2 linked regions of the Modestobacter italicus genome follow. Each later gene encodes a partner of the first gene's protein in a complex. Links are inferred from orthologs where the notes say so. Each region holds a gene or a part of one and is shown on either strand. Other genes may lie near its edges. The genes, in order: MODMU_RS18495 and MODMU_RS01600.

What was found.
Region 2: the proteins of MODMU_RS18495 (region 1) and MODMU_RS01600 are in contact, whole or in part, in a solved structure (PDB 8BNU), measured with the Escherichia coli proteins. The link is inferred for Modestobacter italicus from one-to-one orthologs.

Annotation. Positions count from the first base shown.
Region 1 is NC_017955.1:3,875,228-3,889,722, reverse strand. Bases 7,358-10,356 are described here. They hold MODMU_RS18495 (3-hydroxyacyl-CoA dehydrogenase NAD-binding domain-containing protein), read right to left. Parts: upstream 9,897-10,356; coding sequence 7,818-9,896; downstream 7,358-7,817. Other genes in these bases: MODMU_RS18490 (thiolase family protein), read right to left, coding at 9,893-10,356; MODMU_RS18500 (thiamine-binding protein), read left to right, coding at 7,436-7,717. In the rest of the region: MODMU_RS18530 (potassium channel family protein), read right to left, coding at 1-652; MODMU_RS18525 (potassium channel family protein), read right to left, coding at 652-1,320; MODMU_RS18520 (APC family permease), read left to right, coding at 1,519-3,555; MODMU_RS18515 (class I SAM-dependent RNA methyltransferase), read left to right, coding at 3,635-4,864; MODMU_RS18510 (hypothetical protein), read left to right, coding at 4,958-5,326; dxs (1-deoxy-D-xylulose-5-phosphate synthase), read left to right, coding at 5,433-7,352; more of MODMU_RS18490, read right to left, coding at 10,357-11,116; MODMU_RS18485 (DUF1697 domain-containing protein), read left to right, coding at 11,255-11,788; MODMU_RS18480 (HRDC domain-containing protein), read right to left, coding at 11,792-12,901; MODMU_RS18475 (response regulator transcription factor), read right to left, coding at 13,129-13,839; MODMU_RS18470 (DUF3000 domain-containing protein), read right to left, coding at 13,966-14,495. UniProt on the Escherichia coli protein: Catalyzes the formation of a hydroxyacyl-CoA by addition of water on enoyl-CoA. Also exhibits 3-hydroxyacyl-CoA epimerase and 3-hydroxyacyl-CoA dehydrogenase activities.
Region 2 is NC_017955.1:324,079-338,483, forward strand. Bases 4,661-7,569 are described here. They hold MODMU_RS01600 (acetyl-CoA C-acetyltransferase), read left to right. Parts: upstream 4,661-5,430; coding sequence 5,431-6,708; downstream 6,709-7,569. Other genes in these bases: MODMU_RS01595 (TetR family transcriptional regulator), read right to left, coding at 4,661-5,238; MODMU_RS01605 (3-oxoacyl-ACP reductase), read left to right, coding at 6,764-7,569. Outside these bases: MODMU_RS01575 (SpoIIE family protein phosphatase), read left to right, coding at 1-125; MODMU_RS01580 (trimeric intracellular cation channel family protein), read right to left, coding at 134-835; MODMU_RS01585 (amidase), read left to right, coding at 957-2,492; MODMU_RS01590 (acyl-CoA dehydrogenase family protein), read right to left, coding at 2,546-4,588; more of MODMU_RS01595, read right to left, coding at 4,585-4,660; more of MODMU_RS01605, read left to right, coding at 7,570-8,104; MODMU_RS01610 (MaoC family dehydratase), read left to right, coding at 8,104-8,949; MODMU_RS01620 (fibronectin type III domain-containing protein), read left to right, coding at 9,139-11,100; MODMU_RS01625 (class E sortase), read left to right, coding at 11,299-12,333; MODMU_RS28015 (hypothetical protein), read left to right, coding at 12,342-12,500; MODMU_RS01630 (helicase-related protein), read right to left, coding at 12,543-14,327.

The sequences.
Region 1 (14,495 bases):
GGCACATGACCCGCTGCAGCTGCTCCTCGATGTCGCCGTGGGTGACGAACAGCAGCTCGTCCCCGGCCTCCAGCGGCTCGTCCGGGTCCGGGGCGATGACCCGCTCCCCGCGCAGGATCGTGGTGAGCACCGTCTCCCGCGGCAGCGGCACGTCGCGCACCGGCCGGCCCACCCAGGGGGTGTCCTCGGCCAGGGTGATCTCGACCAGGTTCGCCGCGCCCTTGCGGAAGCTCATCAGCCGGACGACGTCGCCGACGGTCACCGCCTCCTCCACCAGCGCGGCGAGCACCCGCGGGGTGGAGACGGCGACGTCGACGCCCCACGCCTCGGTGTAGAGCCACTCGTTGCGGGGGTCCTTGACCCGGGCGACCACCCGGTTGACCGCGAACTCGGTCTTGGCCAGCAGCGAGACGACCAGGTTGGACTTGTCGTCACCGGTGGCGGCGATGACGACGTCGCAGGTGGCCAGCTGGGCCTCCTCCAGGGAGGTCACCTCGCAGGCGTCGGCCTGCACCCACTCCGCGCCGGGCACCGCCTTGGGCTTGACCCGGGAGCCGTTCTTCTCGATGAGCATGACGGCGTGGCCGTTGCCCAGCAGTTCCGAGGCGATGGACCGGCCGACCGCACCGGCGCCCACGATGGCCACGCGCATCAGTGCTGCCCTCCCGAGGGTCCCTGCTCGACGGCCAGGTGCACCCGGTCGGTGTGCTCGTCGGTGGTGGCCACGACCAGGTGGTCGCCGGTCTGCAGCACGGTGCTGGTGGTGGGCAGCTGGGCCTCACCGAACCGGACCAGCCACGCCACGCGGGCGCCGGAGGCGGACTCCAGCTCGGTGAGCGGGCGGCCCACCCAGCCGTCGGTCACGGTGAGCCGCATGAGCAGGACCTTGCCGGTCGGCTCGCGCCAGATCTCGGACACCTTGACCGACAGCAGCTCGCGCAGCAGCCGGCTGACCGTCCACGGCACGGTGGCGACGCTGGGGATGCCCATCCGCTCGTAGACCTCGGCCCGCTTCGAGTCGTAGATGCGGGCGACGACGTGCTCGACGCCGAAGGTCTCCCGGGCGACCCGGGCGCTGATGATGTTGGAGTTGTCGCCGCTGCTGACCGCGGCGAAGGCGCCGGCGGAGTCGATCCCGGCGTCCAGCAGGGTCTGCCGGTCGAAGCCCAGGCCGGTCACCTGGCGGCCGCCGAACTCCGGGCCGAGCCGGCGGAAGGCCTCCGGGTCCTGGTCGATGACCGCGACGCTGTGGCCGATCGCCTCCAGCCGCCGGGCGATCTGCGAGCCGACGCGGCCGCAGCCCATCACGACCACGTGCACCTGTTCCACCCTGTCTGTCGCCGGTCCGAGGAGCGGGACCGCGCCGCTCCCGGCGGGGCCCACCGCGCGCGAACGTACACCTGGCAGGGGACCGGGAACCGGCTGCCGGGCGCACCGGGCACCCGTCCGGGTGCTGCTGTGAGGGAGGTCGCCCCGTGTCGGCACACCGGGGGCTCCGACGTCCGTACCATCGCCGCCGTGCCGACCCTGTCCGACCTCGGACAACTCCCGAAACGTCTCGTCCTCGGCCGCCCCGTCCGCAGTGACAAGGCGGGTGAGTCGCTGCTGCCCAAGCACCTCGCCCTGCCGATCTTCGCCAGCGACCCGCTGTCCTCCGTCGCCTACGCGACGCAGGAGATCCTGCTGATCCTCACGCTGGCCGGGACGACGTTCCTGTTCCTCGCCCCGTGGCTCGCCGCGGCCGTCGTCCTGCTGCTCACCGTGGTGGTGCTCTCCTACCGGCAGGTGGTGCACGCCTACCCCTCGGGCGGCGGCGACTACGAGGTCGCGATGAAGAACCACGGGCAGTTCGCCGGCCTGGTGGTGGCCAGCGCGCTGCTGACCGACTACGTGCTCACCGTGGCCGTGTCGGTCAGCTCCGGCACCGACAACATCATCTCGGCCTTCCCCGGGCTGGACGAGCACCGGCTGGCCATCGCCGTCACCCTGGTCGTGCTGCTGGTGGCCGCGAACCTCCGCGGGGTGCGGGAGTCGGGGAAGACCTTCGCCGTCCCGACGTACCTGTTCATCGGCGGCATCGTGGTCATGATCGTCACCGGGCTGGTCCGCGACTTCGTGCTGGACAACCGGGTGGTCGCCGAGAGCGCCGGCTACGGCATCGAGCCGGAGGCCGGGTACGCGCAGGTGACCGGGCTGGCGCTCATCTTCTTCGCGCTCCGCGCGTTCGCCTCCGGGTGCACGGCGCTGACCGGGGTGGAGGCGATCGCCAACGGCGTCCCGGCCTTCCGGCCGCCGAAGAGCAAGAACGCCGCCACCACGCTGGCGCTGATGGGTGGCATCGCCGCGCTGATGTTCGCCGGGGTGACCGCGCTGGCCCTGCTCTCCGACGTCAAGTACGTCGAGAACACCTGCGACCTGATCGGGTTCGCGAACTGCACCACCGAACCGCAGCGCACGGTCGTCGCCCAGGTCGCCGCGGCGACGTTCGGCGGCCCCGACTCGATCGGCTTCTACTACATCCAGGCAGCGACCGCGCTGGTCCTCATCCTGGCCGCCAACACCGCCTTCAACGGCTTCCCGCTGCTCGGCTCGGTGCTGGCGCAGGACCGGTTCATGCCCCGCCAGCTGCACACCCGCGGGGACAAGCTGGTCTACAGCAACGGCATCCTGCTGCTGGCCGGGTTCGCCGTCCTGCTGCTGGTGGTCTTCGACGCCGACTCCACGAAGTTGATCCAGATGTACATCGTGGGCGTCTTCACCAGCTTCTCGATCGGCCAGTGGGGCATGGTCCGGCACTGGAACCGGGAGCTGCGCGGCCTGGAGGACCCGGTGGTGCGGCGGCGGATGCAGCGCTCCCGGGTGATCAACACGATCGGCGGGTCGCTGACCACCGTCGTCCTGGTGATCGTGGTGGTGACCAAGTTCGCCGGCGGTGCGTGGATCGTCATCGCCGCGATGCCGCTGATCTTCCTGCTGATGCGGTCGATCAACCGGCACTACTCGCACGTCGCCAGCCAGCTGGTGCCCGACAGCGACGTGCGGATGAAGCCGAGCAAGGTGCACGCCGTCGTGCTGGTGTCCAAGGTGCACAAGCCGACGCTGCGGGCGCTGGCCTTCGCCCGGGCCACCCGGCCCGACGTGCTCACCGCGCTCACCGTCAACGTCGACGACGCCGACACCCGGGCGCTGCAGGCGGACTGGGAGCGCTACGACATCCCGGTGCCGCTGACCGTCATCGACTCCCCGTACCGGGAGATCACCCGGCCGGTGCTCGACTTCGTCCGGGACATCCGCCGGTCCAGCCCGCGCGAGCTGGTCGTCGTCTTCGTGCCGCAGTACGTGGTCGGGCACTGGTGGGAGAACCTGCTGCACAACCAGAGCGCGCTGCGGCTGCGCACCCGGCTGCAGTTCCAGCCCGGCGTGATGATCACCAGCGTGCCCTGGCAGCTGGAGAGCTCGCTGGACCGGGGCAACAAGCTCGACGGCAACGGCCCCGCGCCGGGCGACCTGCGCCGCGGCCTGACCGACGAGGTCGAGCAGACCCCCTATGGCTGACGAAGGACCACCCTTCCCCCCACGCCTCGCAAGCTCGCCGCGGGGCCCTGAGGGGCGGCCGGACAAGCCCTCGAAGGGCCTGGGTTGGGAAGGTCGCCGTTTTGAGGTGACCGTCGGGCCGGTGGCGCACGGCGGGCACTGCGTGGCCCGGCACGAGGGCCGGGTGGTCTTCGTGCGGCACACGCTGCCCGGCGAGCGGGTCGTCGTCGCGGTGACCGAGGACCGGCACGCCGGGTTCTGCCGGGCCGACGCCGTCGATGTGCTCGAGGCCGCGCCGGACCGGGTCGAGCGCCCCTGCCCGCACAGCGGACCCGGGAAGTGCGGCGGCTGCGACTGGCAGCACGTCAGCCACGAGGGCCAGCTGGGGCTCAAGGCCGCCGTCGTGCGGGAGCAGCTGTCCCGGCTGGCGGGGCTGGACCTGCCCGTCACCGTGGAGGCGCTGCCCGGCGGGCCGCTGCGCTGGCGGTCGCGGGCGCGGTTCGCCGTCGACCGGACCGGTGCGCCCGGCCTGCGCCGGCACCGCTCGCACGACGTCGTGCTGCTCGACGACTGCCCGATCACCGTCGAGCCCGCGGCGGCGGCCGTGCTCGGCCGGCGCTGGCCGGGGGCGGGCGCGGTGGACGTCGCCGTCGACTCGGCCGGGGTGGTGACGACGACCCGGCTGGACCGGCGCGGGCAGGCCACCTCCACCCGGGTGCTGCGGCCCGGCGCCGACGTCCCGGAGGAGCCGGCGGGGCGGGCGCAGCGCTCGGCGGGTGGCCGGGACTGGGAGGTCGAGGGCACCGGCTTCTGGCAGGTGCATCCCGGCGCGGCCGACGCCCTGGTCGGTGCGGTGTCGGCCTTCGCCGGCGTGCGGCCGGGGGAGACGGTGCTCGACCTGTACGCCGGCGCGGGCCTGTTCGGCGGTGCGCTGGCCCCCGGGGTCGGCGCCGGGGGACGCGTGGTCTGCGTGGAGTCCGACGCCGCGGCGTGCGCGGCGGCCGACGCGAACCTCGCCGACCTGCCGCAGGCCGAGGTGTGGCAGGGCGACGTCGACGCGCCGGGCCTCACCGAGCTGCTGGCCGAGCTGGGCCGCCCGGACGTCGTCGTCCTGGACCCGCCGCGGGCCGGCGCCGGCCGCGAGGTGAGCCGGGTCATCGCCGGTGCCGCTCCCCGGGCGGTGGTCTACGTGGCGTGCGACCCCGCGGCGCTGGCCCGGGACGTCGCCGTCCTCGCCGAGGGCGGCTACCGGCTGGCGGCCCTGCGCGCGTTCGACTGCTTCCCGATGACCGCCCACGTGGAGTGCGTCGCGCTGCTCGTCCCTGCCTGATCCCGGTCACGGGGCCGCGCGGACAGGGTCACGGATCGAACACGTGTGCGATCCGGTGTCGAGGAGCTGCCGGTGGGGGCCCACACTGGCCGGGTGGACGGATCGCTGCCGCCGGGCTGGCCCGACGAGGTCGCACCGCCCGGCGCCCCGGACTGGGAGCGCACGGCGGTCGCGTGGCTGTACGACCTCGTGCCGCATGACTACCGCGCGCACGAGGTGCTGCGGCGGTACCCGGTGCTGCTCGCCCGGTTCGCGGCCGACCACGTCGCCGCCGGGCTGGAGGCGGCCCGGGCCGGCTGGCGCACGGTGCGGGTCGAGCTGGCCGACCAGCTCCCGCCGGACGCGATGGAGGCGGCGATCCGCGCCTACGAGCGGGAGGGTGCCCGACTGAGCCAGGCGGCCCGCGGTGTGGAGGTGGTCGCGGGAGCGCTGCGCGGCGAACGGTGGGTGCCCCGGCTCTGAGCGCCTCCGCTCACCAGGGCAGGTCTCCGGTTCGCAGTTACAGTGGATGTCCCCACCGGTTGCGCCCTTCCCGTCGCCGCCGACGTCGAGAGGACCCTGCTCCGTCGTGTCGTTGCTCCGCTCGTTGACCGGGCCCGCAGACCTCCGCGCCCTGGCGCCCGACCAGCTCCCCGCGCTCGCCGCGGAGATCCGGGACGCCCTGGTCACCAGCGTCGCCAGGACCGGCGGCCACCTCGGCCCCAACCTCGGCACGGTCGAGCTGACCATCGCGCTGCACCGGGTCTTCGAGTCCCCGCGCGAGCCGATCGTGTTCGACACCGGCCACCAGGCCTACGTGCACAAGCTGCTCACCGGCCGGCTGGACGGCTTCGCCCAGCTCCGCCAGCGCGGCGGGCTGTCCGGGTACCCCAGCCGCACCGAGAGCGAGCACGACTGGGTCGAGAACAGCCACGCGTCCACCTCGCTGTCCTACGCCGACGGGCTGGCCAAGGCCTTCGCCGTCCGCCGTGACCCGCGCCCGGTGGTCGCGGTCATCGGCGACGGCGCGCTCACCGGCGGCATGGCCTGGGAGGCGCTGAACAACATCGCCGCTGGTGACCGGCCGGTCGTCATCGTCGTCAACGACAACGGCCGCTCGTACTCCCCGACCATCGGCGGTGTCGCCGACGCCCTGGCCACGCTGCGGCTGCGCCCCGGGTACGAGGACGCGCTGGCCGCCGTCCGGCAGGCGCTGCACAAGGCGCCGGTCGTGGGCACGACCCTCTACGACGCGCTGCACGCCATCAAGAAGGGCCTCAAGGACGTCCTCAGCCCGCAGGGCATGTTCGAGGACCTCGGCATGAAGTACGTCGGCCCGGTCGACGGCCACGACGTCGCGATGATGGAGTCGGCGCTGCGGCGGGCCCGGTCCTTCGGCGGGCCGGTCATCGTGCACGCCGTCACCACCAAGGGGTTCGGCTACCCGCCGGCGGAGACCGACACCGTCGACGCGTGGCACTCCACCGGGGTGTTCGAGCCCGACAGCGGGCTCTCCTCGGCGGCGGTCGGACCGGAGTGGACCGACGTCTTCTCCGACGAGCTGGTCCGGATCGGCAGCGAGCGCTCCGACATCGTGGCCATCACCGCCGCGATGCTGCACCCGACCGGCCTGGCGTCCTTCGCCGAGCGGTTCCCGGAGCGCACCTTCGACGTCGGGATCGCCGAGCAGCACGCGCTCACCTCGGCCGCCGGGCTGGGCATGGCGGGGCTGCACCCCGTCGTCGCCATCTACTCGACGTTCCTCAACCGCGCGTTCGACCAGCTGCTGATGGACGTCGCCCTGCACGGCCAGCCGGTCACCGTCGTGCTCGACCGCGCCGGTGTCACCGGCTCCGACGGCGCCTCGCACAACGGCATGTGGGACATGTCGATCTGCTCGATCGTGCCCGGGCTGCAGCTGGCCGCCCCGCGCGACGAGCCCACCCTGCGCGAGGCGCTGCGGGAGGCCGTGCAGGTCACCGACGGCCCGACGGTCATCCGGTTCCCCAAGGGCGCGCTGCCGGTGGAGGTGCCGGCGCTGGAGCGCCGCGGCCGGGTCGACGTGCTCCGCCGGGGGGCCACCCCCGAGGTGCTGCTGGTCGCGGTCGGCTCGCTGGTGCCGATCTGCCTGGCCGCCGCCGAGCGGGCCGCCGACCACGGCATCGAGGTCACCGTCGTCGACCCGCGCTGGGTGCTCCCGGTGTCCGACGACCTCGTGGAGCTCGCCGCCGCCCACCGGCTGGTGGTCACCGTCGAGGACGGCGGCCGCTCCGGCGGGGTGGGGTCGACGCTGTCCCAGGTCCTGCAGGACGCCGACCACGACGTGCCGGTGCGCACGCTGGGCCTGCCGCAGCAGTTCTTCGACCACGGCAGCCGCGGGCAGGTGCTGGCCGACGCCGGCCTCACCGAGCAGGACGTCGCCCGCCGGATCGTGGAGTGGGCCGCCCGGGTCGCCGACCGCGCGGCGGCGACGAACGAGTCGGCGCGGGTCGAGGGCCAGCAGCAGTAGCAGGACCCCCGTGCCCCCACCGCTCGCACGCTCGCGGTGGGCCCCTGCACGCGGGCCGGAAGAGCCACAGGAGGTCCTACGTCATGGTGATCGCCGAGATCCAGGTGGCGCCCTCACCGCCGGGAACCCCTGACGACCCGCACGCCTACGTCGAGGCCGCCATCGGGGTCATCCAGGGCTCCGGTCTCCGCTGCGAGGTCGGCGCGCTGGGCACGACCCTCGAGGGGGACGCGGACGCCGTCTGGGCGACCCTGCGCGCCGCGCACGAGGCGATGATGGCCGCGGGCGCGACCGGCGGCATCTCGCACCTGAAGGTCGCCACCGTTGCCCGCACGATGGACAGCCTCACCGCCAAGTTCCGCTGAGCGATCCCGTCGTCCTCCCGCACCAGAGGCCGTCCTCCCACACCGACGCCGGTGCGGGAGGACGGCCGTCGATCAGGTCACCTGATCCACGCCCGGGGGCTCACGCGGGGAGCGAGGCCACCCCGCGGGGGAGGAACCGCCGGCCGGTGACCGTCTCGGACACCCCGGTCCGGTCCAGGTAGGCGGAGATGCCGCCGAGCCAGAACGGCCAGCCGGCCCCCAGCAGCATGGCCAGGTCGATGTCCTGCACCGCCTGCACGACCCCCTCGTCGAGCATCAGCCCGATCTCCTCGGCCAGCGCCCGCTCGGCCCGGGCCCTCAGCTTCTCGGCGGTGAGCGGCGCGTCGCCGCTGTCGAGGCCGGCCAGGTCGGGGTCGATCACACCCGGCTCGGCGAACACCGAGACCTTGCCGAGCTCGACCATCCGCCGCAGGCCCTCACCGACGCCGAAGCGGTCGGGGAACGCCTCGTGCATCCGCTCGGCCACGTGCAGCGCGACCGGCGGGCCGACCAGCGACAGCAGCTCGAACGGCGTCATCGGCAGGCCGAGCGGGTCCAGCGCCGTCTCCGCGACGGCGACCGGGGTGCCCGCGTCGACCGCGGCGGTGACCTCGCCGAGGAAGCGGGTGAGCAGTCGGTTGACCACGAACGCCGGGGCGTCGGCCACCAGCACGCACGACTTGCCCAGCTGCCTGCCGACCGCGAAGGCCGTGGCCAGCGTCGCGTCGTCGGTCTGCCCGGCGCGCACCACCTCCAGCAGCGGCAGCACGGCCACCGGGTTGAAGAAGTGCAGCCCGACCACCCGCTCGGGGTGCTGCAGCTTCGAGGCCATCTCGGCCACCGACAGCGCCGAGGTGTTGGTGGCCAGCACGCACTCGGCGGAGACCACCGCCTCGACCTCGGCGAACACCTGCTGCTTGACCGACAGCTCCTCGAACACCGCCTCGATCACGAGGTCGGCGTCGGCGAAGGCGTCCTTGGACAGCGAGCCGCTGACCAGGCCGGTGAGCCGGTTGAGCGCGTCGGGGGAGAGCCGCCCGCGGCCGGCCAGCTTCTGCAGCTCGCCGTGCACGTAGCCGACGCCCTTGTCCACCCGCGCCTGGTCGACGTCGGTGAGCACGACGGGCACCTCGAGCCGGCGCACGAGCAGCAGGGCCAGCTGGGAGGCCATCAGCCCGGCGCCGACGACGCCGACCTTGGTGACCTTCCGGGCCAGGCTCTTGTCCGGGGCGCCGGCCGGGCGCTTGGCCCGTCGGTTCACCAGGTCGAAGGCGTAGAGCCCGGCCCGCAGCTCGTCGCTCATCAGCAGCTCGGTCAGCGCGTCGTCCTCGGCGGCGGTCCCCGCGGTGAACCCGGCGTCGCCGGCGCGGGCCAGGTCGAGCAGCTCGACCGCACGCAGCGCGCCGGGGGAGGCGTTGCGGGTGCGGGCGGCGACGATCCCGCGGGCCCGCGCGATCGCGTCGTCCCAGCCGGACCGGTCGAGCTCCGGACGGCGGACGGCGACCTCGCCGCTCAGCACGCCCACGGCCCACTCCAGCGACCGCTCCAGGAAGTCGGCCGGCTCGAACACCGCGTCGGCGATGCCGAGCTGCCCCGCCCTCGGCCCCGGGGTGACCTTGTTCTGGGCCAGCGCGTTCTCCACGATGACGCCGACCGCGGCGTCGATGCCGATCAGCTCCGGCAGCAGCTGGGTGCCGCCCCAGCCGGGCACCAGGCCGAGGAAGACCTCGGGGAACGCCACGACCGCGGTCGACGCGATCGTCCGGTACCGGCAGTGCAGCGCCAGCTCCAGGCCGCCGCCCATGGCCGCGCCGTTGACGAAGGCGAAGGTCGGGACGGGGGAGTCCTTGAGCCGGCGGAACACCCGGTGCCCGGTCTCGGCGATCTCGCGGGCGTCCTCGGCCGAGGTGATCGCCGGGACGCCGGACAGGTCCGCGCCGACGGCGAAGACGAACGGCTTGCCGGTCACCGCGATCGCCGCGGGCGCCGGGGTGCGGGCCTCGACCTCGTCCAGCGCGGCGTCCAGCGAGGCGAGCCCGGCGGGGCCGAACGTCGACGGCCGGGTGTGGTCGTGCCCGTTGTCGATGGTGACCAGCGCCAGCTCACCGGTCAGCCCGGGCACCCGCAGGTACCGGACCCTCGCGGTGGTGACGACCTCGTCGGCGAACACGGCGGTCATGCCGCAGCCCCTTCCCAGTTCGGGTTCTCCCAGATCACGGTGCCGCCCATGCCGATGCCGATGCACATGGCGGTCAGCCCGTAGCGGACGTCGGGCCGCTCGGCGAACTGCCGGGACAGCTGGGTCATCAGCCGGATGCCCGAGGAGGCCAGCGGGTGCCCGACGGCGATGGCGCCGCCCCACGGGTTGACCCGCTCGTCGTCGTCGGCGATGCCGTAGTGGTCCAGGAAGGCCAGCACCTGGACGGCGAAGGCCTCGTTGAGCTCGAACAGCCCGATGTCGTCGATGGACAGGCCGGTGCTGGCCAGCGCCTTCTCCGTCGAGGGGATCGGGCCGACGCCCATGACCTCGGGCTCGACGCCGGCGAAGCCGTAGCCGACCAGCCGCATGCCGACGTCCAGGCCGAGCTCGCGGGCCACGTCCTCGGCGGCCACCAGGCAGCCGGTCGCGCCGTCGTTGAGCCCCGCGGCGTTGCCGGCGGTGACGTGCCCGTGCGGGCGGAACGGCGTCTTGAGGGTGGCCAGGCCCTCCAGGGTGGTGCCCGGTCGCGGCGGCTCGTCGACGGTGGCCAGGCCCCAGCCGTGCTCGGCCGAGCGGGTGGCGACCGGGACGAGCTCCGGGCCGATCTGCCCGTTGGCGACCGCCTTCGCGTACCGCTGCTGGCTGGCGACGGCGAACGCGTCGGCCCGCTCCTTGGTCAGGTGCGGGAACCGGTCGTGCAGGTTCTCCGCGGTCGAGCCCATGACCAGCGCGGAGCCGTCGACGATCTTCTCGCTGACGAAGCGCGGGTTGGGGTCGACGCCCTCGCCCATCGGGTGGTGGCCCATGTGCTCCACGCCGCCGGCGATCGCCACGTCGTAGGCACCGAAGGCGATGCCGCTGGCGGTGGTGGTCACCGCGGTCATGGCGCCGGCGCACATCCGGTCGATGGCGTACCCCGGCACCGACTTCGGCAGCCCGGCCAGCAGCGCGGCGGTGCGGCCGATGGTCAGCCCCTGGTCGCCGATCTGGGTGGTGGCGGCGATGGCCACCTCGTCGACCCGCTCGGGCGGCAGCGCCGGGTTGCGGCGCATCAGCTCGCGGATGCAGCGGACGACGAGGTCGTCGGCGCGCGTCTCGGCGTAGATGCCCGTGGGGCCGGCCTTGCCGAAGGGGGTGCGGACGCCGTCGACGAAGACGACCTCGCGCAGCTGGCGTGGCCGCCGCTCTGCAGATGACACAGGACCTCCGCGATGGGTTTCGGACACCGGGGGACGACCGGCACCGGACAAGTTACCCGCTGGTAACCGCCAGGCCCACGGCACTCCCCGACAGGATGAGGTGGTCCGGGGCGACTGTCCCCGCTCCGAGGGGGAGACGTGACCCGGTACGCGGTGCTGCTGCGCGGCATCAACGTCGGCCGGGCCCACCGGGTCCCGATGGCCGAGCTGCGCGAGCTGCTGACCGCCGAGGGCCACACCGGGGTGGCCACCCTGCTGCAGAGCGGCAACGTGGTGCTCGACTCCGACCGGCCGGCCGGCGAGCTCGCGTCCTCGCTGGAGCAGGCGCTGGAGCAGCGGTTCGGGTTCGCCGTCCCGGTGGTGCTGCGGACCCGGGAGGAGCTGCTCGCGGTCCTCGCGGCCGACCCGCTGGGGGCGGTCGCCACCGACCCCAGCCGCTACGTCGTGTCCTTCTCCACCGTGCCGGTGCCGGCGGCGGTCCGGGAGCGGCTCGCGGCCGTCGACCCCGGCGACGACGTGTTCACCGTCGACGGCCGGGAGCTCTACCTCTGGTGCCCGCACGGGCAGATGCAGAGCCCGCTGTCCGCGGCGCTGGCGAAGCTGAAGGGACCGGTCGGCACCGCGCGGAACTGGGCCACCGTGCGCAAGCTCGGCGACCTGGTCGAGGCCTGAAGGTCAGCCGGCGGCGATCGCCTCGGTCAGCAGGTCGCGGGTGAGCCCGATCTGCCACTCGCGAGCCCCACCGGCGCGCAGCGCCGCGGCCAGCGCGTCGGCGTCGGCCGGCGTCGGCGGCGTCCACATCAGCCGGCGGACCAGGTCGGGGGAGAGCAGGTTCTCCACCGGCACCGACCACCGCTCGGACACCTCGGCCAGCGAGGCCCGGGCGGCCTTGAGCCGGGCGGCCGCCGCGGGGTCGCGGTCGGCCCAGCGGTTCACCGGGGGCGGGCCCTCACCGGGCTTGCTGTGCAGCGGCAGCTCGGCCTCCGCCAGCTCCCGACCGCGCACCAGGGCGCCGAACCAGGTGCCGACGAGCCGGCGGTTGGCCCGGCCGCGGAACACCGGCAGGTCCAGCAGCGCCGCCTCGGTCGTCGGGTCGGCCTGCACCGCCGAGACCATGGCGGTGTCCGGCAGCACCCGGCCGGGGGCGATGTCCCGGCGGCGGGCCAGCTCGTCGCGGGCCTGCCAGAGCGCCCGCAGCATGCCCAGCTGCCGCCGGCTGCGCAGCCCGTGCATGCCCGACGTCTTCCGCCACGGGTCGACCTTGGGCGCCGGGGGGCCCGCGGCCAGGATCGCCTCGAACTCCTGCCGCGCCCACTCGGTCTTGCCCTGCTCGTCGAGGATGGCCGCCAGCGCGTCCCGCAGCTCGACCAGCACCTCGACGTCCAGCGCCGCGTAGACCAGCCAGTCCTCCGGCAGCGGCCGAGTGCTCCAGTCCGCGGCCGAGTGGCCCTTCTGCAGCGACAGTCCCAGCAGGGACTCCACGACCGCGCCCAGCCCGACCCGCGGCAGCCCGGCCAGCCGGGCGGCCAGCTCGGTGTCGAACAGCCGGGTCGGGACCAGGCCCAGCTCGGCCAGGCAGGGCAGGTCCTGGTTCGCCGCGTGCAGCACCCACTCGGCGTCGCCGATCGCGGCCTGCACGACCGACAGGTCCGGCAGCGGCACCGGGTCGATCATCCCGGTGCCCGCGCCGGCGCGGCGGAGCTGCACCAGGTAGGCGCTCTGGCCGTACCGGTACCCGGAGGCGCGCTCGGCGTCGACGGCGACCGGGCCGCTGCCGGCGGCCAGCGCGTCGGCGTAGGCGACCAGCGCGGTGGAGGTCTCGATGACCGGGAGCAGCCCGTCCCGGGGCGCGAGCAGCGGGACGGCGGCCGGTGCCTCGTCGACCGGCGCCTGCTCGACCGACGGTTCCCCGACGACGGGGACCTCGGGGGCGGTGGTCGCGGGGACGGTGCGCTCGGGGACGGTGGGCTCGGTGAACTCCAGCTGCGGGACGGCCGGAGTCTGGTCGGCGCTCAGTGGATGACCCCCGAACGCATGCCCAGCGCCACCATGTGCGCCCGGTCGCCGGTGCCCAGCTTGCGCGCGATCCGCGCCAGGTGGCTCTTCACGGTCAGTGCCGACAGGTCGACCATCTCGCCTATCTCCTTGTTGGTGTGCCCGTCGGCGACGAGCCGCAGGATGTCCCGCTCGCGCGCGGACAGCTCGCCGACAGCTTCCTCCACCCCGGACCGGGTCAGCCCCTGGGCCAGGCTGCTGGCGATGCCCGGGTCGGCGAAGACCTCGCCGGACAGCGCCGCCCGCAGGCCCTCGGCGAGCGTGGCCAGCGGGCTGGTCTTGAGCACGTACCCCTGCACGCCGGCCAGGAAGGCGGACCGGACGACGGCGGGGTCGGTCACGGAGGTCAGGACGACGGTGACCGGCCAGCCCTCGGTGCGCAGCGTCGGCAGCAGCTCCAGGCCGCGGCCGAGGTCCCCGCCCCGGCTGCCGGCGTCCGGCCCCGCCTCGGGCAGGTCGGCCTCGAGCACGCACAGCGCGCGCGGCCCGGAGACGTGCGCCCGCACCCGGGCCTCCTCCAGCGAGGCGGCCTCCTCGACGTCCCGGGCACCCAGTCCGCGCAACCGGCCGGCGAGCGCCTCGCGGACCAGCGGGGAGGGGTCGACCACCAGTGCACCGGCGTGCGGGCCGAACAGGACGCCGTCGGACCACGGTCGTCCCAGGGTCACGCAGCCTCCCGTCGTCGGGCCGGTCGGGCGACGGTACGGCCAGCAGCTGACCACCCGGCACCCGCTCCGGCGTGTCCGCGCACTCGGCCCATCACTGGTTACGCCGAGTGGAGCACACCGACGAGTCTAGGCACCGCTGTCGGCGGTCTGCCCGTCCGAGGTCAGCAGGTGGATGCCCGGCGGCGGGAGGCCGGCGGCGTTGCCGAGCACGGCGAGGAAGGCGGTGAGGTGCTTGTCCAGGTCGGTGCCCTCCGCCGTCCAGGACGCTCGGATCTCCACGTCGACCGAGTGCTCGGGTGCGGCGATCGAGCCGAACCGGGTGGAGGCCGTGCGGGTCACCGTCCCGCCGATGGCGTGGTGGCCGGCGCCGTGCTCCGCGAGCGCGTCGGTCAGCCAACTCCAGGCGACCTCGGAGAACATGCTGTCGTCGACCATCTCGGAGTCGGTGCTGGCGGAGAGGTAGCCGACGCAGCGGGTGGTGCCCTCCCAGGCCTCGTGGCCCGCCGGGTCGAACAGCACGATGAAGCGGCCGGTGGCCAGCTCCTCCTCCTCGTCGGCCGGGTCGCCGACGTGCACGCCGATCGCGGCGGAGAACGGGGCCAGCCGCTGCGGCGCCGGGATGTGCTCCAGGACGATCCCCGGGCGCGGGTGTACGG
Region 2 (14,405 bases), 3.6 Mb from region 1 along the record:
TGCTGGCCGTGCGGCTGCACCCGCAGGACCTGCCGCGCCCACCCGAGGCCGGGCCGCAGCGGGTCCCGCCGGGCATCGCGCCGGCGCCCGACGTCGTCCCCGGGGCGGGCGCCGCCCGGCGCTGAGCGCGGGGTCAGCGCCGCCGGCGCCGCCGGCGGGGGTGCCGCGCCACCAGCCGGGTGCGGGCGCGCTCGGGCAGGTCGAGCGCGACCGGCGCCTCCCAGCCCCGCCACACCGACAGCACCCGCAGCGCGGCGACCAGCACGATGACCAGCGCGGCGACCGGGAGCGGCGGCAACCCCAGCGGCCCGGCGAGCACGGTGAGCGCGGTCGCGCCGAGCAGGGCCGCGACCGCGTTGTAGGGCCCCGGCTGCACGATGTCGGCCCGCTGGGCCAGCAGCACGTCCCGGATCACGGCGCCGCCGACCGCCGTGACCGTGCCGATGAACACCACCGAGGCGCTGGGCAGCCCGGCCAGCTGGGCCTTCTGCGCGCCGATCACGGTGAAGAAGCCCAGCGTGATCGCGTCCAGCACGACCAGCAGCCCGGTCAGCCGGGACAACCAGCCGGAGAAGTAGAAGGTCACCGCGGCGGTGACCGCGACCGTCGGCAGGTAGGCGGTGTCGGTCAGCGCGACCGGCGGGCCGTCGGCGAGCAGGACGTCGCGGATCAGCCCGCCGCCCAGGCCGGTGCTCACCGCCAGCAGCAGGACGCCGGAGACGGCGAACCCCTCGCGCGCGGCGAGCAGGCCGCCGGTCAGCGCGCCGATGACGATCGCGGCCAGGTCGACCGCGCCCGGCACCCGCAACGTCTCGGCGGCCGCCAGGATCTCCACGACCGCTCATCCTCCCGGACCCCCGGGTGGCGGTGGCGGCAGGGCCCAGCGCAGGCTGGCTTCCGGGCGACCGCACGCCCCGACCGGTCACCGCGGTGCCCGGACCCCCCAGGAGGCACCCATGGCCATCCGCCGGCCGGACACCCAGGACGTCGCCGCGCTCGCCGAGAGCTACGGCATGCACCCCGGCGAGGACGCCGTGGCCACCTACACGGCCCTCATCGACGGCTCGCTGGTCTCCTACGACGCGGTCGAGGAGCTCTACGCCGCGATCGCGCCGCAGGCGCCGGCGGGCCGGTCCGGGCAGCGTCCGGACGACGACGCGAACCCGCTGGGCGCCTGGTACGTGCGGACCGAGATCACCGGCGCCCCCGACGGCCCGCTGGCCGGGCGGACGGTGGCGGTCAAGGACAACACCGCGGTCGCCGGCGTCCCGATGATGAACGGCTCGCACACCCTGGAGGGCTTCGTGCCCACCCGGGACGCCACCGTGGTGAGCCGGCTGCTCGCCGCCGGCGCCACCATCACCGGCAAGTCCGTCTGCGAGGACCTCTGCTTCTCCGGCGGCAGCCACACCTCGGTGACCGGCCCGGTGCGCAACCCCTGGGACCGGAGCCGGACCACCGGCGGCAGCTCGAGCGGCAGCGGCGCGCTGGTCGCCGCCGGCGAGGTGGACCTCGGCCTCGGCGGCGACCAGGGCGGGTCGATCCGGATGCCGGCCGCCTTCTGCGGCGTGGTCGGGCACAAGCCGACCTTCGGGCTGGTGCCCTACACCGGCGCCTTCCCGATCGAGCTGACCATCGACCACCTCGGCCCGATCACCCGCACCGTCGCCGACGCCGCCCTGGCGCTCGACGTCCTGGCCGGCCGGGACGGTCTCGACCCGCGGCAGCCGGCCGACCTGGCGCCCGAGCAGTACGCGGCCGCGCTCGGCGGGGACGTCGCCGGCCTGCGGGTGGGCGTGGTGACGCAGGGCTTCGGCTGGGAGGGGCTGTCCGAGCCCGGCGTCGACGAGACGGTGCGCGCCGCCGCGGCCCGGCTGGGGGAGCTGGGCATCGAGGTGGTCGAGGTCGACCTGCCGTGGCACCGGCACGCGCTGCACGTCTGGAACGTGATCGCCACCGACGGCGCGGCGGTGCAGATGGTCGAGGGCAACGGCTACGGCCACAACTGGGACGGGTTCTACGACCCGGAGCTGATCGCCCACTACGGGCGGCAGAGCCGGGCGGTGGCCGACCGGTGGTCGCCGACGGTGACCCTGGTGGCGCTGGCCGGGCGGTGGTCGGCGCAGCAGGAGCAGACCCGGCACTACGCGATGGCCCGCGACCTCGTCGTCGAGGTCCGGGCGCAGTACGACCGGGCGCTCGCCGACGTCGACCTGCTGCTGATGCCGACCGTGCCGATGGTCGCCCCGCTGATCCCCGCCGCCGACGACCCGCTCGAGGTCCAGGTGGCCCGGGCGCTGGAGATGATCGTCAACACCGCGCCGTTCGACGTCAGCGGGCACCCGGCGACCAGCGTCCCGGCCGGGCTCTCCGACGGGCTGCCGGTCGGGATGATGCTGGTCGGCCGGCGCTTCGAGGACACCACCTGCCTGAAGGTGGCCCATGCCTTCGAGCAGATCGTTGGCGGCTTCCCCGCCCCGCCCACCGCCTGACCCGGTTTCGGCGCCGAACCCTCGTCCGGTCTCGGCGCCGAAACCTGCTCCTCTTACTGGGCGGGGGCCATCTGCAGGTCGGTGGCGGTGGCGTCCTGCTGGGGCTCGGCGCCGGCCGCGCGCAGGGCGGCGTCGTGCTCGGCCATGGCCTGCTGGCGGCCCGGCTCCTCGGCCAGGACGGCGCAGTTGAGCCAGGCCTCGGGGACGGCGAAGGCGTCGACCAGCGTCCGCATGTGCGGGCGCAGCTCGCCGAGCAGGTCGTTCACCGCGCCGGTCAGCGCCTTGGCGCGGGTGGGGGTGAGCCGGCCGTGCTCCAGGAACCAGCCCTTGTCCGCCTCGATCGTGCTCAGCGCGTACAGGTCGCAGACCCGGCTCAGCAGCGCGCGGGCGGCCGGGTCGGCCGTGCGCTCGATGCCGGCGACGAAGGCCTCCAGCACGATCCGGTCGATGTGCGCCTGCGCGGCCGCCAGCACGTGGTCCTGCACGTCGTTGAAGACGTCGAACGGACGCGTCCCCGGCGTCGCCGCGCCCTTGCGCAGCCGCTTGATCGCGCCGCCCAGCACGTGCTTCTCCCGGTCCTCCAGCGCCCGGAGCTGCCAGCCGCGGTCGGTGAGGGCGACGTCGTCGTCCCGGCCGGGGACGGCGTCGACGAGCCGCTGGATCAGCGCCCGGGCGGCGGTGCGCTCCAGCACCGTCTCGCGCACCTGCTCGGCGACGAACTGCGCGCGGCCCCAGCCGTCCAGCGAGCCGAAGGCGTCCCGGTAGCCGGTGAGCAGGCCCTTGGCGACCAGCTGCAGCAGGACGGTGTTGTCGCCCTCGAAGGTGGTGAACACGTCGGTGTCGGCCTTGAGCGCCGGCAGCCGGTTCTCGGCCAGGTAGCCGGCGCCGCCGCAGGCCTCGCGGGCCAGCTGGATGGTCCGGGTGGCGTGCCAGGTGTTCGCGACCTTGAGCCCGGCGGCCCGCGACTCCAGCTCGCGCTGCGCCGCCTCGTCGACCTCGCCGGCGCCCAGCACGTCGTGCATCCGGGAGACGAGCTCCTCCTGGGCGAAGTGCAGCGCGTACGTCGTCGCCAGGGCGGGCAGCAGCTTGCGCTGGTGCACCCGGTAGTCGTTGACCACGACCTCCCGGTCCTCGCCCGGGGCGGCGAACTGGCGGCGGACGTCGCCGTAGCGGACGGCGATCTCCAGCGCCACCTTCGTCGCCGAACCGGCCGAGCCGCCGACGCTGACCCGACCGCGCACCAGCGTGCCGAGCATGGTGAAGAAGCGCCGGGTCTCGTTGGCGATGGTCGAGGTGTACGTGCCGTCGGCGGCGACCTGGCCGTAGCGGTCCAGCAGCATGTCCCGCGGGACGGTCACGTGGTCGAAGCTGAGCCGGCCGTTGTCGACGCCGAGCAACCCGGCCTTGGGGCCGTCATCGCCGATCGTGACACCCGGCATGGGCGCGCCGTCCTCGTCGCGGATCGGCACGAGGAAGGCGTGCACGCCCCGGCCCTCGCCGAGGGTGACCAGCTGCGCGAAGACGACCGCCATCCGGCCGTCCTGCGCCGCGTTGCCGATGTAGTCCTTGCGGGCGGCCTCGTGCGGGGTGTGCAGGTCGAAGGTCTGCGTGGCCGGGTCGTAGGTGCACGTCGTCCGCAGCTGCTGGACGTCGGAGCCGTGCCCGGTCTCGGTCATCGCGAAGCAGCCCGGCAGCGCGAAGCTCATGATGTCGGGCAGGTAGGCGTCGTGCTGGCGCTTCGTGCCCAGCGCCTGGACGGCGCCACCGAACAGCCCCCACTGGACGCCGGCCTTGACCATCAGCGACAGGTCGGCGAAGGCGAGCATCTCCACCGACACCACCGAGCCGCCGGCGTCGTCCGCGCCGCCGTACTTGCGGGGGAAGCCGAGGGAGACCCGGCCGGTGGCGGCGAGCTCCCGGGTCAGCGCGGTCACCCGCTCCCGCGCCTGCGGCATCGACTCGCCGTAGACCGGCGCGTACCGGGCGCTGCCGAGCTGCTCCCGCGCGTCGCGGCGGACCTGCGCCCACCGGCCGTCGAGGACCTCGGTCAGCCGCGCGGGGTCGACCGGGGTGAGGGGGGCGGGGGTGCTGGTCACGGGTTCTCCTCCAGGGTGCGCGGAGCGGGGGTCACGACGCCGGACAGGCCGACCCAGGCGAGGTCGGTCAGCTGTGCGGCGAGCTGCGGGCGGGGCACGGGGCGGTCGGCGCGCAGCCACCAGTCGGCGGCGGCGCGGACCAGGCCGATGACGCCGTGCCCCCAGGCGGCGGCCGGTGCGGTGTCCTGGCCGGCCCGGGCCAGGAAGTCGGCCACCAACCGGCCCACCTCGTCACCGACCAGCGTGGACAGGGTCCGGATGGGGTCGCTGCCGTCGTCGCCGGCCGGGGAGTGGGTGACGACGAAGCGGTAGACCTCGGGGTCGGCCTCGAGGAAGGCCAGGTAGGTGTCGACGGCGGCCGCGACCATCTGCCGCGGGTCGGAGCTGCTGCCCATCGCCTCGCGCAGCTTGCGGGTGAGCTGGGTGGCGACCCGTTCGCAGACCGCGACGTGCAGCTCGTTGCGGTCGGCGAAGTGCCGGTAGACGACGGTCTTGCTCGTGCCCGCCTCGGCCGCGATCTCCTCCATGCCGACGGCGGCGCCCACCCGGCCGACCGCGGTCAGCGTGGCGTCGACGAGCTGCTCGCGGCGGGCGCGGCGGTGCTCGTCCCACCGGGAGTCGCGCCGGTCGCGCCGCGTCGTCTCCTTCACGCTACCGACGGTACCTGATACCTTCGGTACCGCTCACCCCACTCACCCTTCCGTGCCAGACGCGCCTCTGGCGGCACCACTTACCGCCAAGAGCACGCCTGTGGCGGAAGCACTCCCCGCCGAGAGCGTGCTCTGGGCGGGACAGCAGTCCGCGTCGGGCGCGTGTCCGGCGTCCTCGACCCGGAGGTCCCCATGCCAGCCACTCGCCAGGCCGCGATCGTCGGCGGCAACCGCATCCCGTTCGCCCGCAGCAACCGCGCCTACGCCCGGGCCAGCAACTCCGGCATGCTCACCGCGACCATCGACGGGCTCGTCGCCCGGTTCGGGCTGCAGGGCGAGGCGGTCGGTGAGGTCGTCGCCGGCGCCGTCCTCAAGCACTCCCGCGACCTCAACCTGACCCGCGAGGCCGTCCTCGGCTCGCGGCTGTCCGCGGCCACGCCGGCCTACGACGTCGCGCAGGCCTGCGGCACGGGGCTGGAGGCCGCCGTCCTGGTCGCCAACAAGATCGCGCTGGGGCAGATCGAGTCCGGGATCGCCGGCGGGGTCGACACGACGTCGGACGCGCCGCTCGCGGTGAACGAGGAGCTGCGCCGCACGCTGCTGAGCCTGAACTCGGCCCGGACGCTGAAGCAGCGGCTGGCGGCGCTGGCCCGGATCCGCCCCGGGCAGCTCGTGCCGGAGGCGCCGCGCAACGCCGAGCCGCGGACCGGTCTGGCGATGGGCGACCACGCGGCGATCACGGCCGCGGAGTGGGAGATCGGCCGCGAGGAGCAGGACGAGCTGGCCGTCCGGTCGCACCGGGCGCTCGCGGCCGCCTACGACCGCGGCTTCTTCGACGACCTGGTGACGCCGTTCCTCGGCCTGACCCGGGACGACAACCTGCGGCCGGACTCCTCGGTGGAGAAGCTGTCGACGCTGAAGCCGGTGTTCGGCGGGCCCGAGGGCACGATGACGGCCGGCAACTCGACCCCGCTCACCGACGGCGCGTCCGCCGTCCTGCTGGCCTCGGACGAGTGGGCGGCCGCGCACGGCCTGCCGGTGCTCGCGCACCTCGTCGACGCGCAGACCGCCGCGGTCGACTTCGTGCACGGCGGCGAGGGGCTGTTGATGGCGCCCGTCCACGCCGTCCCGGTGCTGCTCGCCCGCAACGGGCTGACCCTGCAGGACTTCGACTTCTACGAGGTCCACGAGGCCTTTGCCTCCACGGTGCTCGCGACGCTGAAGGCGTGGGAGGACCCGGCGTACTGCAAGGACACGCTGGGGTTGGACGCCCCGCTGGGTGCGATCGACCGGACGAAGCTCAACGTCAACGGCTCGTCGCTGGCGGCTGGCCACCCCTTCGCCGCGACCGGCGGCCGGATCGTGGCGTCGCTGGCCAAGCAGCTGCAGGAGGCGGGCCCGGGCAAGCGCGGCCTGATCTCCATCTGCGCCGCCGGTGGCCAGGGCGTCGTCGCTGTCCTCGAGTCCTGACCCCACCCCCTGCAGGTTTCGGCGCCGAAACCGGCAACGACGCAAGGACGACGACATGAGCGACTGGTACCGCGACTTCGCCAACTCCGGCCTCGGCGGCACGATCACGACGCAGCTGGGGTTGCCCCGGCCGGCGGAGCTGCGCCGGTACGAGCCCGGTCAGCCGCTGCTGCCCGGCCCGGCCGTGGTCGGCTCGGCCGGGCAGGGACGGCTGCGCGACCAGCTGACCGCGCTGCTGATCGAGGCCGGTATCACGGTCAGCAACCCGGCCGAGGACGGCGAGCGGCTGTCCGCCGTCCTGCTCGACGCCACCGGGCTCACCGGCCCCGCTGACCTGGCCGGGGCGCACGCGCTGCTCGCCCCGGCGGTGCGGCGGCTGGCGCCGAGCGGCCGGGTGCTGGTCCTCGCCGACCCGCCGGCCGACGCAGGCGACCCCGCCCAGGCCGCGGCCCGGCAGGCGCTCGAGGGCCTGGTCCGCTCTCTGGCCAAGGAGCTGCGGTCCGGCGCGACGGCCAACCTGGTGCTCGTGCCCGCCGGCGCCGAGGACGGCCTGGCCGGCCCGGTGCGGTTCTTCCTCTCCGGCCGCTCGGCCTACGTCGACGGCCAGGTGCTGACCCTGGCGCCGGCGGACCTGCCCGCCGCCGAGGACGTCGACCGGCCGCTCGCCGGCAAGGTCGCCGTCGTCACCGGCGCGGCGCGCGGCATCGGCGCGGCCATCGCCCGGGTGCTGGCCCGCGACGGCGCGCACGTGGTCGCCGTCGACGTCCCGGCGGCGGGGGAGCAGCTGGCCCAGGTCGCCAACGAGGTGCACGGGACGGCGGTGGCCCTGGACGTCACCGCCGCGGACGCCGGTCCGCGGCTGGCCCGCCAGCTGGTCGCGCGGCACGGCGGGGTGGACGTCGTGGTGCACAACGCCGGCATCACCCGGGACAACCTGCTGGTCAACATGGACGCCGACCGCTGGAACTCGGTGATGGCGGTCAACCTGCAGGCCCAGCTCGACCTCACCGCGGCGCTGCTGGCGACCGAGGGTGCGCTCCGGCCCGCCGCCCGGGTGGTGAGCGTCAGTTCGCAGTCCGGCATCGCCGGGAACCGCGGGCAGACCAACTACGCGGCGTCCAAGGCCGGGATCATCGGCATGGTGCGCGCCTGGGCGCCCGCGTTCGCCGAGCGCGGCGCCACCATCAACGCGGTCGCGCCGGGCTTCATCGTCACCGAGATGACGGCGCGGATGCCGCTCGGCACCCGCGAGGTCGGCGCACGGCTCAACTCGCTGCAGCAGGGAGGGCTGCCGGTGGACGTCGCCGAGACGATCGCCTGGCTCGCCCAGCCGGGCAGCAGCGGGGTCAACGGCCAGGTCGTGCGGGTGTGCGGCCAGTCGCTGCTCGGCGCCTGATGACGACGACGCTCGACGCGCAGCCGGACATGACGGCGCTGCTGGTCCGCGCCGCGCTCACCGCCCGCGGCCGTGGCGGTGACCTGCCGACCACCCGGCTGGCCCGGGAGGGCGTGCGGGTCGACCCGGGCCGGCTGGCCGACTACGACGAGGTGTGCCGGTTCCCGCTCAGCGACACCCTCCCGGTGACCTTCCCGCACGTGCTCACATTCCCGCTGCAGGTCGCGCTGATGACGGACCGGTCGTTCCCGCTGGCGCTGCCCGGGCTGGTGCACGTGCGCAACGTGATCGAGCAGGTCCGGCCGATCAGCTCGGCCGAACCGCTCGACCTGCAGGTGTGGGCCGAGCGGCTGGCCGCCCATCGCAGCGGCGCGACGGTCGACCTGTGCGCGTCGGTCTCGGTCGGTGGGGCTGAGGTGTGGCGCGGGCGGTCGACCTACCTGGCCCGCGGCGCCGCCGCGCCGGAGGGTTCGCCGCAGGCCGATCTGGACGTGTCCGTCGGCGAGCTCGCGCGGACGACGGCCCGGTGGCGGGTGCCCGCCGACGCCGGCCGGCGCTACGCCAGGGTCTCCGGCGACGTGAACCCGATCCACCTGTCCGGCCTGACCGCGCGCGCCTTCGGCTTCCGGCGGGCCATCGCGCACGGCATGTGGGTGCAGGCACGCGCGCTGGCGGCGCTGTCCGGCCGGATGCCCGACGCGCCCACCGTGGACGTCGCCTTCCGGAAGCCGCTGTTCCTCCCCGCGACCGTCGTGCTGGCGATGGCAGCGGCGGCCTCGGGGTGGGACCTCACCGTCCGGGACGCCGGGACGGGCACCGAACACCTGGTCGGCGCAGTCCGCTAGAGCCGGTCGATCGTTGTCGTTTCTTGCCGACAAACCGACCGGATCGGCCCACATAACGATCCAGTAACGTGCCGTAACACACGCTCGCGGCGTAGATGTGTCGCACCTGTGCGCATGGTGTTGTCACTTCGCGCCCGGATCACCGGGGCACATGCCACCCGGTAGTCCGGGTTGATTCGGGGAGACGACGTGAGCATCAAGAGCCCTGCGCGGCGTTGGAGCGGCCTGCTGGCCGTCGGCACCATCGCTGCCTCCACTGCTGTCATGAGCATGGCCGGGGTCGCCCAGGCCGCGCCGACCACCACCACGGACGCGAACTGCGGCCCGGTCACCAGCGACCCGGCCGCGGACGCCCGCGCCGCCGCCGACAAGGCCGCCGCCGCTGCCGCGCTCGCCAAGGACGCGGCCGACAAGGCCGGTGCAGCTGCGGTCGTCGCCCAGGACGCCGCCAAGTCGGCCGCCGACGCCTCCGTGGCAGCCGCCGCCACCGCCGCGTCGGCTGTCACCGCTGCCGCAGCCGCGCAGTCGGCCGTCGACGCCGCGCAGGTCGCCTACGACGCCGCGAAGGCCACCTACGACGCCGCGTCGGCTGAGGTCGCGCTGGCCGAGCAGAACCTCGCCACCGCCACCGAGGATGCTGCCGCCGCCAAGACCGCCTCGGACAACGCGGCCGAGGCCGCCGCCGAGGCGGAGCAGAAGAACATCCAGTCGCACATCGCTGAGGCGGACGCCGGCCAGGCCTACATGGACGCCTCCTCGGAGGCAGCGATTGCGCGGGACAACGCGCAGTCGGCGGCCGAATACCTCCAGACGATCAATGACGACCCGTCGTCGACCGACCAGGACAAGGCCGATGCCCAGGCCGCGGTGGAGTCCGCCGACGCTGCTGTCACTGCCGCTGCCAACGCCGAGGCCTCCGCGTTCCAGGCTGCCGCCCTGGCATCGACGCTGGCGTCCGCCGACTACCAGGCCTGGCAGGCGGCGCTGACCAGCGCGAGCGAGCTCGCAACCGCCGCGACCGCTGCTCAGAGCGCCGCTGAGACCGCCAAGACCGCTGCCGACGAGGCCGCGGCCGACGCCGTCGCCCCCAAGGCCGCCGCCGACGAGGCGAAGGCCAACCTCGACGAGGCCAAGGCTGCCAAGGCCACCGCCGACGAGCTCGTCACCTCCACCGCCGCGACCGCGACGGCCAAGGCCACCGCCGCGACCGCGGCCGCCACCGCCGCGGACACCGCCAAGGCCGCTGCTGACAAGGCCGCTGCCGACGCCACGGCCTCGCAGGCTGCCGCCGACGCGGCCAAGGCGGCGGCCGACGCCTACGACTCCCCGCTGTACACCGGTGGCAGCTCCTCCTCGGCGATCAGTGTGATCGCCGCTGGCGACTGCGGCACCGAGGTCCCCGGCGTCGTCGTCGCCGCGCCGGTGAACGTCAAGGCCTCCGTGGGCACCTCCTCGATCAACGTCACCTGGGACGCCCCGGCCGACACGACCGGCATCGCCGGCTACGAGGTCTTCGCCCTCCCGGGTGCCGAGCCGCAGAGCAGCGCCGGTCTGGTCACCTGCGTCGTCGACGCCGACGGGCGCGCCTGCCTGCTGGGTGTCGAGGCAGGCCAGCAGTACACCGTCGGCGTCCACGCCTTCGACACCGAGGGCAACCTGGGTGAGTCCGGCGAGTTCATCGTCACCGGCGTCGTCCCGGCCCCGACGGTCGCCAAGTCCGTCCCGGCCGGCAACGCCGAGCTGAAGTCGAAGGACGGGTCGGTCGACAAGGTCACCGCCGGCCAGAAGATGACCTTCGTCGGCAGCGGCTACCTGCCCTTCTCCACCGTCACCCTGGTCGTCTACTCCGAGCCCCAGGTGGTCGGGACCGTCGTCGCCGACGAGAACGGCAACTTCACCGTCGACGTCACCATCCCGGCGAACCTGGTCAACGGCGAGCACAGCCTGGTGGCCACGGGTGTCGACGCCAACGGCAACCCCTACGTCCTGCGCGCTGACTTCACCGTCTCCGGTGGCGTCGCCTCCAGCGCCCAGCCGGGCGGGCTCGCCTACACCGGCGCCTCGATCGCACTGCCCATGCTCGGTGGCCTCACGGCCGTCGGTGTCGGTGGTGGCCTGCTCGTCGCGGCCCGGCGTCGCAAGAACGCCTGATCCACACCGCCGGTAGGCGGTAGCACCAACCCGTCGGGCCCTGCTCCTCTCCGGAGCAGGGCCCGACTCGTTTCCCGGGGACCACACCCGTCCCCCGACACCTCGCAGGCCCCGCGAGCTGCCGGGGATCGCGTCAGAGCTCGCCTACGCTTCTCCCGGCGCGCAGTCGTTGCGGGCGGCACAGCAACGGGGGAGTGCATGTCGGACCCGGACCAGGGCCTGCAGTCGGGCCGGACCCAGCGGTGGGACCGGGTCCCCGAGCTCGGCGGACCGTCCGTCCCGGGGCGCCCGCCGGTTCCCCCGCGCCGCGTCGCGGAGCCCGCGGCCGTCGCCCGGGACCAGCACGCCGAGCCGGCCACCGCGTGGCACGCGCCGGCGCCGGTCACCACCGTCGTCCCGCAGCAGCACCCCGACCCGATCTGGGACGCCGCCGACTCCGCCGACGACGGCGAGTGGGCCTTCGCCTGGGAGGACGACGACGAGTGGGACGACGAGCCGGTGCGGCAGCGTGACCCCCTCTGGCGGCTCCTGGTCCGCGGTGCCGGCGAGCTGCTGGTCACCGCGGGCCTGGTCGTGCTGCTGTTCGTCGTCTACGAGGTCTACGTGACCGACCTGCTCAACGACCGCACGCAGGGCAACCTCGCCGAGCAGATCCGCGACCAGTGGGACCAGGCGTCGGCGGCACCGGAGAACCTGGTGGCCCCCGCGGTCGGCGAGCCGCTCGCCATCCTGCACGTCCCGCGGCTCGGGGAGGACTACTCGCGCGTGGTCCTGGAGGGCGTCAGCGAGGAACAGCTGGCCGAGGGGCCGGGGCACTACATCGGCACCGCGCTGCCCGGGCAGCAGGGGAACCTGGCCATCGCCGGGCACCGGGTGGGCAAGGGCTCGCCGTTCCTGGACACCGACAAGCTGGTCCCCGGCGACCCGATCGTCGTGGAGACCGCGCAGAACTGGTACGTCTACCGGGTCCTCGGCGACGCGGCCACCGGCGACTACACGACCGACGCGAGCGGCATCCCCGGGCAGCAGATCGTCAAGCCCGACGACGTCTCGGTGATCGCGCCGACCCCGGGCGCCGCCGGCGCGGCGCCCAGCGGGGCCTACCTGACGCTGACCACCTGCCACCCCAAGTACTCGGCGAAGCAGCGGCTGATCGTGCACGCCGCGCTGGACGGCGACCCGGTCAGCAAGGCCGAGTTCCCCGACGGCCCGCCGGCCCTGACCGAAGGCTGAGGAACACCGTGTACGGCTTCATCTGGCGGCACCTGCCCGGACCGACCGCGGCCCGGGCGGTGCTCGCGCTGGTCCTGCTCCTGGCGTTCGTCGCGCTGTTGCTGTTCGTCGTCTTCCCGTGGGTCGAGCCCCGGCTGCCGTTCAACGACGTGACCATCGACCAGTAGAGACAGAACGGCCCCGCTGCCGGAGGCAGCGGGGCCGAGCGGTCAGCGCCCGCTGCGGGAGGGGCGTCGACCCTGGCGTGATCCCGACCGGGAGCCCGGCCGGGGACGACGGGAGTCACGTCCGCCGCCCTCGCGCGCACCGCGGCCGGCCGGGCCGCGGGTGCTGCAGGGCCGGCAGGTGCTGAACCACGGGGCGATCGCGGTGCCGCACTCGCTGCACTTGCCGGAGCGGCCCAGCGAGATGGCACCGGGGAGCATCTCGGTGATCGTCTCCGAGCACTCCTCCTCGACCCAGGCGGCGTCGTCGCTGCTCAACCCGGCGACCCCGGGGAACTGGCGGAGCAGGGTCTGCGCGTCGCGCGCGGCGGCCGCGGTCTGCTCGAACTCCTCGACGCTGCCGCCGACCGGGAGGTCGGGGAGGATCAGCTCCGGCGGCACGGGCAGCCCGACGGCGTGCTGCAGGGCGGCCTTGGCCAGCACCAGCCAGCGGGTCCGCCGCGGCGGGTTGTAGTCGATCGCGAGGTTGACCAGCCGCCACACGGTCTCCAGGTCGCCGGCCGCGCCGAGCGGGCCGCGCAGCAGCGGCAGCAGGGCGTGCACCCGCAGCACGAGGCTGGTCACGTCGTCGGCGGTCATCGCCTGGTCGCGGGTGGCGGCCCGGGCCCAGGCCATCCACCGGGTCAGCGCCTCGGGCAGGTCGACCGCCTCGTGGGCGCCGAGGTCGTCGAGCTCCGGGCGCAGCCGGGGCGCCCGCTTGGGCAGGTCGCTCATCTCGTCGCCGCGGGCGACCGCGGCACCGGCACCGACCAGCGCGGCGACGGGCTTGAGCCCGCTGATCCCGATCAGGATGCCGACCTGGCCGTGCCCGGTCAGCCCGTACCGGCCGGCGCGCCCGGCGATCTGGGCGGCCTCCCAGGTGCGCAGCGGGCGCAGCTCCTGGCCGTCGAACTTCGTCGTCTCGGCGAAGAGCACCGTGGTCGCCGGCACGTTGATGCCGTGGCCGATGACGTCGGTGGTCACCAGCACGTCGAGCTCGCCGGTGGTGAACCGCTCGATGACCTCGCGGCGGGTGGCCGGCGGCAGCGCGCCGTAGAGGACGCCGACCTTGCCCGCGCGGTGCTGGTCCAGCTCCGCTGCGACGGCGTAGACCGTCTTGCGGGAGAAGGCGACGACCAGCGTCTGCGGACGGACGGCGTCCGGGCGGACCGGGCCGCGGAGGACGTCGAGGCGGGACAACCGCTTGTGGTTGACGACCTCGACCTGCTCGGCGTCGGCGACCAGCGGCTTGAGCACCAGGTAGGCCTCGGCCGCGGAGATCAGGTGCATCTCCTGGTACTCACCGGTGAGCAGGAGGCGGGCCCAGTGGTGGCCGCGGTCGGCGTCGGTGACCCAGTGCGCCTCGTCGAGCACCAGCATCCGGCCCCGGTCGGGGGCCTTCTCCACGGTGCAGCAGACGATCGGCGCGTTCGGGTCGATCTCCTCCTCGCCGGTGGACAGGCCGACGGTGCCGGCCGGCAGCTGGGCGGAGAGCTTGGCGTAGGCCTCGTGGGCCAGCTGCCGCAGCGGTGCGGCGTAGACACCGGAGCCGGCGGCGGCCAGTGCCTGCAGCGACTCGTAGGTCTTGCCGGAGTTGGTGGGGCCCAGGTGGAAGACGACGTGCTCGGGCCGGGTCGCCCGGGTGGGGAGCTCGGGGGCGGCGCCGTCGACCCAGATCTGCTGGGCGCGCTTCTCGTCGCGGGCGGCGGTCCGGTCGGCCTCGCGGGAGGCGGCCTCACGTGAGGCGCTGCGCTCGCGGCGACGGGCGGGGGCTTGCTGCGGGACGGTCACAGACGCGGGATGTCCTTCGGTGAGGGGCAGGCGGTGGGAGATCGACGCGCGCGTGCGCGGACCTGCACGGAAGTGGAA